One region of the Streptomyces sp. NPDC091377 genome, then DNA from elsewhere that is predicted to be linked to it. Evidence: riboswitches for the same ligand, from Rfam matches in the RefSeq annotation. Region 1 holds a riboswitch; each other region holds the start of a gene.
What was found. A riboswitch is a leader RNA that binds a small molecule or an ion and turns the genes downstream of it on or off. The one in region 1 is predicted to bind cyclic di-AMP.
Positions count from the first base shown of each region.

Region 2: another riboswitch for cyclic di-AMP. It lies ahead of ACIQNG_RS34540 (M23 family metallopeptidase); the one in region 1 lies ahead of ACIQNG_RS07715 (LysM peptidoglycan-binding domain-containing M23 family metallopeptidase).
Region 3: another riboswitch for cyclic di-AMP. It lies ahead of ACIQNG_RS04630 (C40 family peptidase); the one in region 1 lies ahead of ACIQNG_RS07715 (LysM peptidoglycan-binding domain-containing M23 family metallopeptidase).

Region 1 covers NZ_JBIVUE010000003.1:4,655-9,841, reverse strand. The annotation lists gene ACIQNG_RS07730 (Glu/Leu/Phe/Val dehydrogenase dimerization domain-containing protein) at 1-457, shown strand, start outside; gene ACIQNG_RS07725 (TetR/AcrR family transcriptional regulator) at 617-1,180, shown strand; gene ACIQNG_RS07720 (SGNH/GDSL hydrolase family protein) at 1,338-2,123, opposite strand; gene ACIQNG_RS07715 (LysM peptidoglycan-binding domain-containing M23 family metallopeptidase) at 2,380-3,393, opposite strand; cyclic di-AMP (ydaO/yuaA leader) riboswitch at 3,398-3,595, opposite strand; gene ACIQNG_RS07710 (tyrosine-protein phosphatase) at 4,045-4,842, shown strand; gene ACIQNG_RS07705 (DUF6126 family protein) at 4,925-5,059, opposite strand; gene ACIQNG_RS07700 (helix-turn-helix domain-containing protein) at 5,056-5,187, opposite strand, start outside.
Region 2 covers NZ_JBIVUE010000024.1:59,171-64,357, reverse strand. The annotation lists gene ACIQNG_RS34550 (M16 family metallopeptidase) at 1-463, shown strand, start outside; gene ACIQNG_RS34545 (M16 family metallopeptidase) at 478-1,848, shown strand; cyclic di-AMP (ydaO/yuaA leader) riboswitch at 2,294-2,457, shown strand; gene ACIQNG_RS34540 (M23 family metallopeptidase) at 2,470-3,243, shown strand; gene ACIQNG_RS34535 (GntR family transcriptional regulator) at 3,481-4,170, shown strand; gene ACIQNG_RS34530 (HPr family phosphocarrier protein) at 4,421-4,702, opposite strand; gene ACIQNG_RS34525 (GNAT family N-acetyltransferase) at 4,951-5,187, shown strand, end outside.
Region 3 covers NZ_JBIVUE010000002.1:93,858-99,044, reverse strand. The annotation lists gene ACIQNG_RS04640 (ATP-dependent Clp protease proteolytic subunit) at 1-472, shown strand, start outside; gene ACIQNG_RS04635 (hypothetical protein) at 480-788, shown strand; cyclic di-AMP (ydaO/yuaA leader) riboswitch at 1,137-1,345, shown strand; gene ACIQNG_RS04630 (C40 family peptidase) at 1,349-1,822, shown strand; gene ACIQNG_RS04625 (ATP-binding protein) at 2,088-2,546, opposite strand; gene ACIQNG_RS04620 (helix-turn-helix domain-containing protein) at 2,760-3,617, shown strand; gene ACIQNG_RS04615 (DUF397 domain-containing protein) at 3,627-3,851, shown strand; gene ACIQNG_RS04610 (8-amino-7-oxononanoate synthase) at 3,981-5,108, opposite strand.

The DNA.
Region 1 (5,187 bases):
CGGGACGGTGGACCGCGCGGCCCTCGGCCGCGACGACCGTGAACTGCCGGGGGACGCCTGGCTGTCCACCGGGGCGGAGGTGCTGGTGCCCGCCGCCGTCTCGTACACGGTGGACGCGGCCAACCAGCACCGGGTCACCGCGCGGTGGATCGTGGAGGCGGCCAACATGCCGGTGACGGCGGGGGCGGAGGAGTCGCTGGCCGCGCGGGGCATCACCGTGCTGCCGGACGTGGTCGTCAACTCCGGCACCAACGCCTGGTGGTGGTGGACCCTGTTCGGCGACATCGGGGCCGACGCGGAGGAGGCGTTCGCCCACACGCGGCGCTCGATGCGCGCCCTCATCGATCTGACGCTCGCCCGCGCGGAGGCCGACGGGACGACACCGCGCGCCGCCGCGCACGCGGTCGTCGCCGAGCGGCTGCCGGTGATCGCGGAACGGTACGGCTGGTACCGCTGAGGCCACGGCACGGTCCCGGACGGCGTCGGCGGTGCTCACACCGTGACCGCCGGGTGAAAGGTCACGGCGTGACCATGGACGGACACCCCTGAGTCACCCGGACGATAAGGTGACCGCGTGGCCAGAGTTCGGTTGAGCGTGGAAGAGCGGCGCGAGGAGATGCTGAGGGCCGCGATCGAGCAGATCGAGGACCGGGGGCTCGCCGCGGTCCGGATCGCCGACGTGGCCTCGGTGCTCGGCGTGAGCAACGCGCTGGTGCTGTACCACTTCTCCACCAAGGAGAAGCTCGTGGCCGCCGCGTTCGCCTACGCCGCCCAGGACGATCTCGCGCATCTGCGCAAGGTGCTCGGCCGCCGTACCAGCGCGCTGCGCCGACTGCGGGCGGCGGTGCGCTGGTACGCCCCCACCGGTCAGGCCAAGGGCTGGCGGCTGTGGATCGAGGGCTGGGCGGCGGCGCTGCGCGAGCCGGGCCTCAAGGACGTGACCCGCGCTCTCGACCGCCAGTGGAAGGCGGCGATCGCCGAGGTCATAGCGGAGGGCGTGGCCGCCGGTGAGTTCCGGTGCGCGGACCCCACGGCGACGGCCCTGCGGCTGACCGCGCTGCTGGACGGGCTGGCCGTGCAGATGACGTCGTACGCGGGCGCGGGCACGGTGTCCCGTGCCCGCGCCCTGCGCTGGGTGGACGAGGCCCTGGCCCGCGAACTGGGCCTGCCCTCCCTCTAGACCGTCGGCCGCCGCGCCGACCCGACAGCGCCCGGCCGCCCGGTTGTACGGTTTCCGGCCGTACGGTTTCCGGCCGTACGGTTGTCCCGCGGCCCCGCCGTCCGGCCGCCCCGCCATTCGGCCGCCCCGCCATTCGGCCGTCAGCGCAGCCGTCCGGTCAGGCCACCGAGTCGATGCGCCACTTGATGGCCTCCGGCGAGAGTGCGCCCTTGGCCGTCACATGGTCGCCGGAGGACTGACCGCGCAGCCGGCGGCCGATCCACGGCACCAGGTACTCCCGCGCCCAGTGCACATCGTCCCGGCGGATGTCGAGCGTCCCGCGCGGCGGCTGCGGCGGCCAGGGCTGCTCGGGGTCGGCCGGGATGTCCAGACCGAGCGCCTGCCCGGCGCGCAGCGCCACCCTGGTGTGCCCCTCGGGCGAGAGATGGAGCCGGTCGTGGTCCCAGGCCCGGCGGTCCTGGACGGACTTGAGGGACCACAGGTCGAGGACCGGACAGCCGTACCGGTCGGCGACCGCCCGGACATGTCCGTTGTACGTCGCGATCTTGCCGCGCAGATGCTTGAGGAGCGGCACCCCGCGCGTGTCGAAGCCGGTGGTCACCAGCACGGTTCCGGCCGCCTCGGTCAGCACCGCGACCGCGCGCTCGAAGCGCTCGGCCACGTCGTCCGGGTCGCTGCCCGGCCGGAGGATGTCATTGCCGCCGGCACAGAAGGAGATCAGGTCGGGGGCGAGTTCCCGCGCCCTCGGCACCTGTTCCGCCACGATCTGGTCCAGCAGCCTGCCTCGCACCGCGAGGTTGTTGTAGTTGAAGTCGTCTTCCGGTCGCCGGTCCGCGAGCAGCACCGCGAACCTGTCGGCCCAGCCGACGAACGCCCCGTCGGGGCCGGGGTCACCGACACCCTCACTGAAGCTGTCCCCCAGCGCCACGTACGACCCGATCACTGATCTGCTGTCGTTCTTCGAATCGTCTGCCACATCGAGCCATGATTCCTCTTCGAATGTGACCTACGCGACCGTAATACGGGGTTGACGGGCGGTGAGATGAGCCACGGATCCACAGGGGTCACTTCGGGAATAACCACGAGGGTCCCTGACGGCCCCCGGGCGGTGGTGGCCCGCGAGGCTGCGGACCTGCCGAAGGCCGGACCCGGGGATCGGGGGTCCGGCCTTCGGGATGATGCGCGGCGGGTGCCTCGGGTCAGATGGAGAGGCCGAGCGAGCGCAGGTAGGCGACGGGGTCGACGTCCGAGCCGTAGTCCGGCGTGGTCCGGATCTCGAAGTGCAGGTGCGGGCCGGTCACATTGCCGGTCGCGCCCGAGAGGCCGACCTGCTGTCCTGCGGTCACGGTCTGGCCCTGCGAGACGGAGAGCGAGGACAGGTGGGCGTACTGGGCGTAGTGGCCGTCGGCGAGCTTGAGGACGACCTGGTTGCCGTAGGCGCCGCCCGCGCCGGCGGAGACGACCGTGCCGGCGCCGACGGCCTTGAGGGAGGTGCCGGTCGGGACGGAGAAGTCCACACCGGTGTGGTAGCCGCTGGACCACATGCTGCCGGACATCCGGTACGCGGTGCCCACGGAGCCCGACACCGGGAGGCTGTAGTCGCCCGCGGCGGCCGTGTCGGTGGACGGGGTCTCGGCGGACTGCGACGGGGCCGACGCCTGCGTGTCGGTGGCCTCGGAGGACTGCGAGGTCCCCGTGGACTCCGTGGACTTCGTGGACTCCTCGGAGCGTGTGGAGCCGGAGGACGCGGGCGCCTCGGCGGACTCCGGGGCGGCCGACGGCTTCGTCTCGCTCGCGGCGGCGCCGGACGCCTTGCCGCCGAGGGTGAGCTTCAGGCCGGGGTGGATGAGCGACGGGTCGGCGCCCACGGCCTCGCGGTTGTCCTCGTAGATCCGCTGCCAGCCACCGCTGACGTCCTGCTCGTCGGCGATCTTCGCCAGGTAGTCGCCCACCTTCACGGAGTAGGTCCGGGTGGTGGACTGCTTCTCGGACGTCTGCGAGGCGGACTGCCCGGCGGACGGGGAGACGGACGGCGAGGCGCTCTGCTGGGAGACCGACTGCGGTGCCGCCACGACGGACTGGCCCGGTGCGGCGTACGCCCCGGTCGCGCCCATGAGCGGGAGGGCGAGTGCGGCGCCACCGGTTCCGGCGACCGCGATGGAGCGGGTGAGGCTCAGGGACTTGGTACGGCGGTGCTTACCCTTCGCGGGCATAGGGGTTTCCTCTCCGGCGCCTGCGAGGTGAGCTGTCGGGTGCGGGCTGGAGATGCCCGGCCACGTGCGCAGACGCGGCTTGACCCCTAGCCTGTTCCGGAGACCGGGACAGGCGGTGAGTCCTGTGGGTCCCCCGCTCCTGCCGGTCACGGGTGGGTTGATGTGCGTTCCGGACGGCGGCAGGATTCGGCGTTCCGTCCGGATTCGGTGGCGAACGTAAGCGACCAAGACGCGAAGGAACAAGCAGGAGGTTCCACCCGAAGGCCACCTTCTTGATCCACGGCACCGCTCACCGGTCACCCTGCGTCGAGATGGCACGGGTCGTTTTCCTCAAAGGCCCTTGAGGCGCACCTCGATTACGTGGACATGACGTGCGACGCACGGTCACGGGTATGACGCTGCTCACGTGGGCCCGCTCCACCGCCCTTTACTCCAGAGCGAGTTGTTATTAAAGCCATCAATTCGGACAGAAGTCCCAGACAATGCATAGGGGAGGAAGAGGGGTATTGAGGTGCACAGGGAACACACAGGCTTCCCCTGCCGGGGTTCCTCCGGTTCGTGCGGCCGGTTCGCGAGGCCATGTCGTATCGTCGGAGCCCCCTGCCGGACGGCGACACAGCCGGGCCGGTGAGCCGACTGGGAGGAGCCCCCGTGACGCAGCAGATCCCGTCGACCGAACCCGAGCTGGCCGGAGTGCGCAACTTCCGTGACGTGGGCGGACTGCCCACCGAGGACGGCCGCCGGGTACGCCACGGGGTGCTGTTCCGCAGCGGGCATCTCGCCCACGCGACCGCCGAGGACACCGCGTTCCTCTCCTCCCTCGGGCTGCACACGATCTTCGACTTCCGCAACGCGGCGGACCAGCTCCTGGAGGGCCAGGACGTCGAGCTGCCCGGGGTGCGCAATGTGAATCTGCCGCTGAGCGACCCGGCGGACGGCGCCGAGTTCTGGAAGATGGTCCGCGACGGCGATCTGGACCAGCTCCGCGGGCTGCTCGCCGGCGGGCAGGCGGAGAACCGGATGATCGACTCGTACCGCCTGATCGTCAAGGAGCGCAACGCGGAGCACGCGCGTGTGCTGCGCGCGCTCGCCGAGGACAGCGTCCCGGCGCTGATGCACTGCGCGGCCGGCAAGGACCGCGCGGGGCTGTCGATCGCGGTGACGCTGCTGGCCGTCGGGGTGGAGCGCGAGGCGATCCTCGGCGACTACCTGGAGTCCAACGCCCTCCACCGGCGCTACAAGGTGCACCGCAGCGGCAGCTCCGCCTCGGCCTACTCCCCCGAGGTGATGGAACTGCTCAGCCCGCTCTTCGACGCGCGCGCCGCGTACCTGGAGGCCGCGTTCGAGACCATCGAGGGGACCTGGGGCGGGGTCGACGCCTATCTGGAACGCGGCCTGCGGGTCACACCCGAGCTGCGGGAACGGCTGCGGGAGCGACTCCTCGACTGAGCGGCCCCATGACCGGGCGACGCCCCGGGGCCGCAGGGCACCCAGGGCCTCAGGGCACCCGGGGCCTCAGGGCTCCCGTCGGCTACTTCGCGCCGACCTCGAAGAGCAGGTACAGGAACGCGGCGAAGACATGTCCGACGGCGACATAGATGAACAGCCGGATCCAGATCCCGAGGTGCCGCTTCTCCTTGGGCTTGGTGGCCTTGATCTCACTCATCGCGTTTCTCCCGTGATCGGGCCGAGGCACAGCGCGGCCGTGGGGCTCTGCAAGAGGGTGTGGACGAACAGCAGCTCGACGCCCTCCGGGTCGCGGGCGGCGATCCGGTGCGGGGTCAGCGAGTCGAA
Region 2 (5,187 bases), on a different contig from region 1:
CCGTACGGCCGTGGCGGCGGGCTTCGGTCTGCTGCGGCTGGCCGGGGCGCCCTCCCTGGGCTGGCTGGACGTGAAGACGTCCGGGGACGTCGAGGTGCCCGTCATCGAGGCCGCCATCGACGAGGAGCTGGCCCGCTTCGCCGCGGAGGGCCCCACGGCCGAGGAGATGGAGCGCGCCCAGGCCCAGCTGGAACGCGAGTGGCTGGACCGGCTCGGCACGGTCGCGGGCCGCGCCGACGAACTGTGCCGTTACGCGGTCCTGTTCGGCGACCCGCAGCTCGCCCTGACCGCCGTGCAGCGCGTCCTGGAGGTGACCGCCGAGGACGTCCAGAAGGTCGCCAAGGAGCGGCTGCGGCCCGACAACCGCGCGGTGCTCGTCTACGAGCCCACCGCCCCGGAGGCGGACCAGACCGACGGCGCGGAAGCCGCCGCCAGCGACGACACCGAGGAGGCGGCCCAGTGAGCGCGCCGGCCCAGATGGAGTTCCACCCCCAGCCGCAGGCCGGTGACGCCCGCCCCTGGGCTTTCCCCGCGCCCGCGCGCGGAGCGCTCGGCAACGGTCTTACGGTGCTGCGCTGTCACCGCCCCGGCCAGCAGGTCGTCGCCGTCGAGGTGCTGCTGGACGCCCCGCTGGACGCCGAGCCGGCCGGTCTGGACGGGGTGGCCACGATCATGGCCCGCGCGTTCTCCGAGGGCACCGACAAGCACTCCGCCGAGGAGTTCGCCGCCGAGCTGGAGCGCTGCGGCGCCACCCTGGACGCGCACGCCGACCACCCCGGCGTACGCCTCAGCCTGGAAGTCCCGGCCTCCCGGCTGGCGAAGGCCCTCGCGCTGCTCGCCGACGCCCTGCGCGCGCCCGCGTTCGCGGACAGCGAGGTCGAGCGGCTGGTGCGCAACCGCCTGGACGAGATCCCGCACGAGCTGGCCAACCCCTCGCGCCGGGCGGCCAAGGAGCTGTCCAAGGAGCTGTTCCCGCCCACCTCGCGCATGTCCCGCCCGCGCCAGGGCACCGAGGACACGGTTTCCGGCATCGACTCCGCCGCCGTACGCGCCTTCTACGAGAAGCATGTGCGTCCCGCGACCGGCACCGTCGTGGTCGTCGGCGATCTGACCGGTGTCGACCTCGACACGCTGCTCGGGGACACGCTGGGCGCCTGGACGGGCTCCTCTGCCGCGCCGCGCCCGGTGCCGTCGGTCGGCGCCGACGACACCGGCCGGATCGTCATCGTGGACCGGCCCGGGGCCGTGCAGACCCAGCTGCTCATCGGCCGCGTCGGATCCGACCGGCACGACCGTGTCTGGCCCGCCCAAGTGCTCGGCACGTACTGCCTGGGCGGCACGCTCACCTCGCGCCTGGACCGGGTCCTGCGCGAGGAGAAGGGCTACACGTACGGGATCCGGGCGTTCGGGCAGGTCCTGCGGTCCGCTCCCGACGGCACGGGCGTCTCCATGCTCGCCATCAGCGGCTCGGTCGACACGCCGAACACCGGACCGGCCCTGGACGACCTGTGGACGGTGCTGCGCACGCTCGCGGCGGAGGGCCTGACCGACGCCGAGCGGGACGTCGCCGTGCAGAACCTGGTGGGTGTGGCGCCGCTCAAGTACGAGACCGCAGCGGCGGTCGCGGGCACGCTGGCGGACCAGGTCGAGCAGCACCTGCCCGACGACTTCCAGGCGACGCTCTATCAGCAGCTCGCGGCCACCGGCACGGTGGAGGCCACGGCGGCCGTGGTCAACGCCTTCCCCGTGGACCGTCTGGTGACGATCCTCGTGGGTGACGCCGCTCAGATCAAGGAGCCCGTCGAGGCTCTCGGGATCGGTCAAGTCACCGTCGTGGCCGCCGAGTAGGCGACCGGGCGGGCCGCCCGGCAGGGCGGTCGCTCGGACGGCGGCCGACATGCCGTACGCGCGTGCGAGGGCCCCGGGTGGCGGGAGACGCCACCCGGGGCCCTCGCGTCGTACTCCGAAGCGTCCTGAGGCGCCCAGAGGCGTTCTGAGGCGTCCAGAGACGAGCCCGAGAGGAGCCCGAGAGGAACCTGGCACGTGCCTGAGAGGAGCCCGGGAACGAGCCCGGGAACGAGCCCGGGACGAGCATGAGTCGGGCGCGAGTCGAACCCGAGTCGAACGCGAACCGGGCCCGAAGCGGCCCGCGAGGTGTCCGAATTGGGGGAGAGGTTGCCTGTCTGCACTGTGGCGTACGCAACAAAAACGCGGATCTGTTTGGGGTTCGAATGATCGCCGCCTTAGCGTCATCCCGGCTGTTCGTCATGCAGCGCGCCGCATCCGCGGCACCGGACAGCCATCGCCGAGTCCCTGAGGCGCGAGCCAAAGGGGAGCCGGGGACCCATCGCAGTCCCTGGGGTGAATCGGACGCCCGCGCGTGAGCGAGGGGGTCCGTAGGAGACCTTCCTGCTCCGAACCCGTCAGCTAACCCGGTAGGCGAGAGGGAAGGAAAGGACCAGCCACTTCATGGCGTTCACTCGCGCCACCGGGAAGCACCGGCGACCCACCCGTCTGCAGAGCACCACCGCCCGCGCGGCCGGGGTCGCGGCCCTCACCACCACCGGGGTCGTCGGCACCTTCGCCGCCCCGGCACTGGCCGCGGGACAGCCCGCCCAGCAGCCCGGTCTGTCGCCCGTCATCAGCATCGACGACTCGGTCGCCGAGCAGATCGACGCCCAGGCGTCGGCCCAGATGGAAGCCGCCCGGGTGAAAGCCGAGGCCGAGGCCCGCAAGAAGGCCCAGGCCGAGGCCAAGAAGCGGGCCGTGGAGCAGGCCGAGAGGGAGCGCGAGGCCGAGGAGCGCGCCGCCCGCGAGGCCGAGCGCGAGCGCCTGAACCGTTTCGTCTCCCCGGTCGGCGGCTCGTACGTGTCGACCAGCTACCAGGCCAACAGCGGCCTGTGGTCCTCCGGCAGCCACACCGGCATCGACTTCCACGCCTCCGTGGGCACCGTCATCCAGTCCGTCGGCTCCGGCACCGTGGTCGAGGCCGGCTGGGGCAACGCGTACGGCAATCAAGTCGTGATCAAGATGAATGACGGCACGTACACCCAGTACGCGCACCTCTCCTCGATCAGCGTGTCGGCCGGGCAGGTCGTCGAGCCGGGCCAGCAGATCGGCCTGGCCGGTGACACCGGCAACGTCACCGGGGCGCACCTGCACTTCGAGGCCCGCAGCACCTCCGAGTACGGCTCCGACATCGACCCGCTGTCCTACCTCCGCGCGCGCGGCGTCTCCCTCTGACGGCCTCGGCCCTCTGACGGCGTGGCGTTCTGACGTTCCACCTCTTCGCGCGCCTGCACGGTGTGACAAAAGCCCCGGCTCCCCGAGCCGGGGCTTTTGCCGTTTCGGACAGCCGCCCTGTCCAAAAAATATCCCCGGAATCCGGCCCGCCATCGGAAATTCCGGCTCATTGCAATAGAGTCACTGTCCACACGTCGATCGTGGGAGTTTTCGCGGTGATTAAGGCGGAGGTCGGTCATGCGTATTCCGGCGCACTCGGTGTGCACGGCGATCCGGGACGACATCATCGCCGGTGTCTACGAACGCGGCGCCCGGCTCACCGAGGAAGTCCTCGCCCGCCGCTACGGCGTCTCCCGCGTCCCCGTCCGTGAGGCCCTGCGCACCCTGGAGGCCGAGGGCTTCGTCGTCACCCGGCGCCACGCGGGCGCGTGCGTGGCGGAACCCACCGAGCAGGAGGCCGCCGACCTGCTGGAGATGCGGGCGCTCCTGGAGCCCCTCGCCGCCGCGCGGGCCGCACAGCGGCGTACGGAGGCCCATCTGAAGGTGCTGCGCGGCTTGGTCCGGCTCGGCCAGGAACGGACCCGCAGGGGCAGCAGTGACGATCTGCGCTCCCTGGGGAGCTGGTTCCACGAGACCCTGGCCCAGTCGTCCGGCAGCCCCTCCCTGGTCGCGATGCTCACCCAGCTCCGGCACAAGATCGCCTGGATGTACGCCGTGGAGGTGCCGGCCGCGCCCCACGAGTCCTGGGCCGAGCACGGCGCCATCGTGGACGCCGTCACGCGCGGGGACGCCGAACGCGCGCGGGCCCTCACCGCGCTGCACGCCGAGCGCACCACGTCCGCCCACCGCCTCCGCTTCCCCGGCGGCAGCCAGGACCGTGTGAGGACTTCGCAACCTCCCGTAAACATGACGGGCCAGCGGCTTTAACAAAAGCGCCGTATACAAAGAAGAGGGAATTCGAGGGCGGCTATTTCGGTTGCCCTTTTCCGGCGTGCCGTGACCTTGCTTATGCGCGGCGCGGACTTTATGACGCGAGCCGTGGATCGGTAGGGGCGGGAAACCCGGCCGACGCGTGCCGGGTGAATACACAACAAAGCCGCGTCGCCGGCTGGGGCGACGCGGCTTCGGCGTCCGCTGCCGCCGCCCGTCGTGCGCGGGGGCGGACGTGCGGACCGTTTCAGACGGTCTCGGGAAGCTCCTCAAGCCCTTCCGAGACCAGCTTGGCCAGGCGGTCGAGGGCCGCGTCGGCGCCCTCGGCGGCGGAGGCCAGGACGACCTCCTCGCCACCCTTGGCGCCCAGGCCGAGCACGGCCAGCATGGAGGCCGCGTTGACGGGGTCGCCGTCGGCCTTGGCGATCGTCACGGGAACCCCGGAAGCCGTGGCGGCCCGGACGAAGATGGAGGCGGGGCGGGCGTGGAGACCCTCGGCCCAGCCGACGTTGACGCGGCGCTCAGCCATGCGATGCTGCCCTTCAGTGTGCTCGGGTTGTCTAGACCAGTGTTCCATATCGTGGGGCGTGCCAGGAGCGTACGTCCGGGGGCCCCGGCGACCCCCCGGACCACGGCCCGCTCGGCCCCATCGCTCCCTGGCCCTGCCCCCCGGCATCGGCACCGACACCACCCCCCGCCCACGAACCCCACAGGCCCGCCGCCGTCCCCCCGGACGGCCTCGCGCCGTTGTCGTAGGCGAGCCGTACTCTGGGGCCCATGCAGACGTCGGCGGACCGGCAGGACCGGCACGAGTACCCCGCCCACTGGGAGGCGGACGTCGTGCTGCGCGACGGCGGCACCGCGCGCGTCAGGCCCATCACCGTCGATGACGCCGACCGCCTGGTCAGCTTCTACGAGCAGGTCTCGGACGAGTCGAAGTACTACCGCTTCTTCGCGCCTTACCCGAGGCTCTCCGCCAAGGACGTCCACCGCTTCACCCACCACGACTTCGTG
Region 3 (5,187 bases), on a different contig from region 1:
GCATCTGGAGCACCAGGACCCGGACCGCGACATCTCGCTGTACATCAACTCCCCCGGCGGCTCCTTCACCGCCATGTCGGCGATCTACGACACGATCCGCTTCGTCACCTGCGACGTGGAGACGGTCTGCCTGGGCCAGGCCGGCTCCATGGCGGCGGTGCTGCTGGCGGCGGGCACGCCCGGCAAGCGCATGGCCCTGCCCGGCGCCCGTATGGTGATCCGTCAGCCGTCGCTGCCGGAGCCGATCGAGGGGCGGACGAGCGATCTCGTCATCCAGGCGGCGGAGTTGGAGCGGGTGCGCGTACGGCTGGAGCAGATCCTCGTACGGCATACGGGGCGTACGCCCGAGCAGATCGGCGCGGACATCGAGCGGGACAAGACGCTCACCGCGCGGGAGGCGCTGGAGTACGGTCTGGTCGACCGGATCATCAGCAGCCGCAAGGGCGCGCCGACGACGCCGGACGCGAGGTGAGGGGCGGATGCTGCCACCGGAGCACCCGCCGCTGCCCGCGCTGACCCGCGCCGAGGGCGAGCTGATCGACCGTTACCTGGACGCGGTCGATCTGCTGGGCCGGATCAATCCCGCGCGGCACACCGACACCTACGGCGCGCTGCGGGCCGCGCAGGCGCTCGTGGCGCGGACGATCGAGTTGCGCGACGCGCTCGCGCTGATGCACCACCGGGGCGAGAGCGAGATGCAGCCCGCCACGCTCGCGCGGGCGCTGCGCGTCCTGGACGGCGAGCGCCGCGCGGCGCGGGTGACCCTGCCTCCGCGCTCCGACAGTTGACGTGACGGCGGCCGACGTACACCCGGAACCGGTCGGTACGGGCTCACCCCGGTACGCCGGGGCGCGCGTTCAAACGGACCGAACGGTGTACCTCCTATTGGCGTATGAGCAGGTCGTTCCTGAGCACCGGCGCGGTTGCGCAATGCACCCTTGACGGCGCGGAACGCGGGGCTCCGTTGCAGGTCCGGGGCGTGCGCGCACTCTGACACGCGCTCGGATCTCAGGATGTCCACCCGAACGGACGAGTGGTGACTAACAACACAAATACTCGGTTCCGTTGGGATTTTCGGACACACGTAGGTGAAGATCCCTGACTGACGACAAGACCCCGCCACCGCGGCGGGGCGGTCCGGGCGGACGCCGAATCCTGCCGCCGCCCGGATGCCCGGTCGACAGGAGTGGATCGGCAGGAGTGGAGGACCCAGGCAAGACGGGTCGTCGGAGCGCTTTTCCCGGCTCCGAGCGGTCCTTGGGGTGAAGCCGCCTTCGGGCGGCCGGGCCACTTCGCCAGCCCGAATCCGACAGGTCATCCTTCACAGGCGGCTGACGAAGGGTTGCGCATGACCGCGCTCAATCGTGTCCCGTCTCTCATGGTCCGGGCCGGCACGGCCTCGGCCCTGACCCTCGCCGCCGTGGGCGGCACCGTGGTGGCACCCGGACTCGCCACCGAGGCGGCGGCAGCCGCGCCGGCGTCGAAGGCGCTCAAGGTGGCCGCCTCGAAGAAGGGTGCTCCCTACAGGTACGGGGCCACCGGACCCAACCGGTTCGACTGCTCGGGGCTGACGCAGTACTCGTTCAAGAAGGCGGGCAAGAAGCTGCCGCGCACGGCCGCCCAGCAGTACAACAAGACCAAGCACATCTCGGCCAAGAGCCGTAAGGCCGGTGACCTGGTCTTCTTCCACTCGGGCTCCAGCATCTACCACGTGGGCATCTACGCCGGTAAGGGGAAGATCTGGCACTCACCGAAGACCGGAGACGTGGTGCGACTGCAGAAGATCTGGACCAGGAGTGTCTGGTACGGGCGCGTGAAGTGACTCCCGGAGGGGCCGTGAGAGCGTCCTGACGCGCTGTCACGGCCTCGGACGGGCTGGGGGCGGGTCGTCGGCGGACGACCCGCCCTGCGCGCTTGCAGGGCCGTCCTGGCCCGTTCGCGCCCCGTTCGCGCCCCGTCCGCATGTCGGCCGGTACGTCGGCTCCCGTATGCCAGGCCCGTACGTCGGGCCGCGCGGCGGCCGTACGTGCGCGCCGCTCGGCGTGGCCATCGGGGAGCGCGGGGCCATCGGGGAGCGCGGGGCCGCGCTACGGTTTCTTGCGGCCCGCCGTCGTCACCGGGCGGGCCGGGATCGACCAGGGCAGTTCGATGGCGACCGTCTTGCCGCCCTCGCGGGTGGGATGCACCCTGAGCCTGCCGCCGTGCTCCGCCGCGAGCCAGCGGATGATCACCAGGCCGCGGCCGTTGTCCTGCTGGACCGCCGCGGGAAGCCGCTTCGGGAATCGTGGATGACTGTCCGTCACCCCGACCCGCACCCGGTCGTCATGGTCCACCATCAGATCCACCGTGAAGGTGGGTGACTGACCGAATGTGTGCTGTACGGCGTTGGTGGCCAGTTCCGAGACGATCAGACGGATGGTGTCCGCCAGGTCCGAGTCTGCCGGCAGACCCCATTCGACCAGGGTGTCGACCACATGACCGCGGGCCGCCGACACCGAGGCGGGATCGCTCGGCAGAGTGATGGACGCTTCCAGAGGATCTGCCATGACGACGCCGTCCCTTTCCCCCGGAACCGCAGTCCGACACGGAGGCGGATGGTTCGAGTACGGTCCCGGACTGGTGCTACGTCGTCAGCCTGCCATCAGCACGCCGGTCTCGGTGGCGATCCACCAAGATATGCATATATCTGTCGCTCGAAGCGGTGAACTCTGCGACGGCAGACCGTATTCGGACGACCCGGAAGGAGTAGGGAGCAACCCATGCAGCACGGTCCCGCGGTGCGCCGCCGGAAACTGGGCGCGGAACTGCGCGCCCTGCGCACCCGCGCGGGGCTCACCAGCGGTGAGGCCGCCGCTCTGGTCGGCTGGCACCAGTCCAAGGTCAGCCGGATCGAGACCGGCGCCAGCGGGGTGAAACCGGCCGATGTGCGGTTACTGCTGGACGCGTACCGGGTGAACGATCCCGACCTGCGCGAACTGCTGCTGGTGCTGGCCGGTTCGGAGGAAAGCGGGCGGCACCACTGGTGGCACGCCTACCGCGGTGTCCTGCCGCCGACGTACCGGGATTTCATCAGTCTGGAGTCACAGGCGACCGCGATGCGGACGCTGGAGACCACCGTGGTGCCGGGGCTGCTCCAGACGCCGGAGTACGCCCGCGCGGTGACCCGGGCGGCGGTGGAGGGGCTGGACGAGGAGCGGCTGGACGCGCTGGTGGAGGTACGGCTGGCCAGGCAGGATGTGCTACGGGCCGAGCCGCCGCTGGAGTTGCACGCGGTGCTGGACGAGGCCGTGCTGCACCGGGAGGTGGGTGGGCCCGAGGTGATGGCCCGTCAACGGGAGCGGCTCGCGGAGGCCGCGCGGCTGCCCCAAGTGCGCCTCCAAGTACTGCCCTTCTCCGCCGGGGCGCACATCGGCGTCACCGGTCCTTTCGTTATTTTCTCATTTTCGAGCACCTCCGATCTGGACGTGGTTGTTCTAGACCACTTGACGAGTAGCCTCTATCTCGAAGGGAGAGAAGACCTCGGTGCCTACAGCGAGGGCTTCAGCACCCTTCAGTTCCACGCCCTTTCCCCAGAGGATTCGTTGGACTACATCGCCGGAATGAATGACGGCGTATAGGGAGGCACCATGACAGCACTGCCTCGACATGTATCTGCGAGTGACCGACTGCACGGTGTGCGATGGCTGCGCAGCAGTTACAGCACAGGCGCGAACAACTGCGTCGAGACGGCCCGGCCGGGCCGGGGCCCCTGGGCCGGTCTGCTCGCCGTGCGCGACTCCAAGAACCCGGCGGGACCCGCGCTGCTCTTCTCCCCCGAGAGCTGGGCGGGCTTCACGACCGCGTTCCGCTGAGTCGGGTCGCTCCCGGAGGACACCACCGAGGCACCCATCCCGGAGCCCGTTCCCGATCCGTCCCGGTCATCGCGGGTCCCGGCCGACCGGCCGGGCGCGTGCTCGGCGTCTCTCGACCGTGTCACCGACTCATGGTCGCGTCCCGCCGATGACCTGGACCGCATGGTCGACCTGTTCCCCGGAGAGGTCCGCGCGGGCCGTCAGCCGCAGCCGCGAGACACCGTCGGGCACGGACGGCGGGCGGAAACAGCCCACCGCCAGCCCGGCGGCACGGCACTCGGCCGCCCACCGCACGGCCCCCTCCGGGGACGGCGCCCGCACCGACACCACCGCCGCGTCCGGCCGGACCGACGCCATCCCCCCGGCCGTCAGCCGGGAGTGCAGTTCGGCGGCCACCGCCCGTGCCCGCGCGGCCCGCTCCGGTTCGCGGCGCAGCAGGCGCAGGGCCGCCAGCGCGGCACCCACCGCCGCGGGGGCCAGCCCGGTGTCGAAGATGAACGTCCGTGCCGCGTTGACCAGATGGTCGATGACCGGCGCGGGCCCCAGCACCACGCCCCCCTGGCTGCCCAGCGACTTGGAGAGCGTGGCCGTCACGACCACGTCCCGCGCGCCCGCGAGGCCCGCCGCGTGGGCCGCGCCCCGGCCGCCGTCGCCCAGTACGCCCAGGCCGTGCGCGTCGTCCACCAGCAGCCCGGCCCCGTGCTCCCGGCACACCCCGGCGAGCGCGCCGAGCGGGGCGGCGTCGCCGTCCACCGAGAACACCGTGTCGGAGACCACCACGGCGGGCCCGTCCTGGGTCCGCAGCGCCTTGTCCACGGCGTCCGGATCGGTGTGCCCCACGACCTGGGTGGTGCCGCGCGCCAGCCGACAGCCGTCGATCAGGGAGGCGTGGTTGCCCGCGTCGGAGACGATCAGCGAACCGTGCGGGGCCAGCGCGGTGACGGCGGCGAGGTTGGCCGCGTAGCCCGAGGAGAAGACGAGGGCCGCCTCGACCCCGCAGAAGTCGGCCAGCTCCGCCTCCAGCTCGGTGTGGAGGGCGGTGCTGCCGGTCACCAGGCGGGAGCCGGTCGCGCCGCCGCCCCAGGTCCGCGCGGCCCGCGCGGCGCCCTCGGTGACCTCCGGATGCCGGGCGAGACCGAGGTAGTCGTTGCTCGCGAGGTCCAGCAGCGGTGAGTCGGCGGGGCGCGGGCGCAGGGTCCGTACGAGTCCGGCGGCGCGGCGCAGCAGCGCCTGCTCCTCGATCCAGCCGAACGCCATGGCTCCTCCGGGGATTTTGTAGGCAGTGAACAGACCCTAGTCGTCGCACCGGCCCCCCAGGATGTGGCAATACCCACAC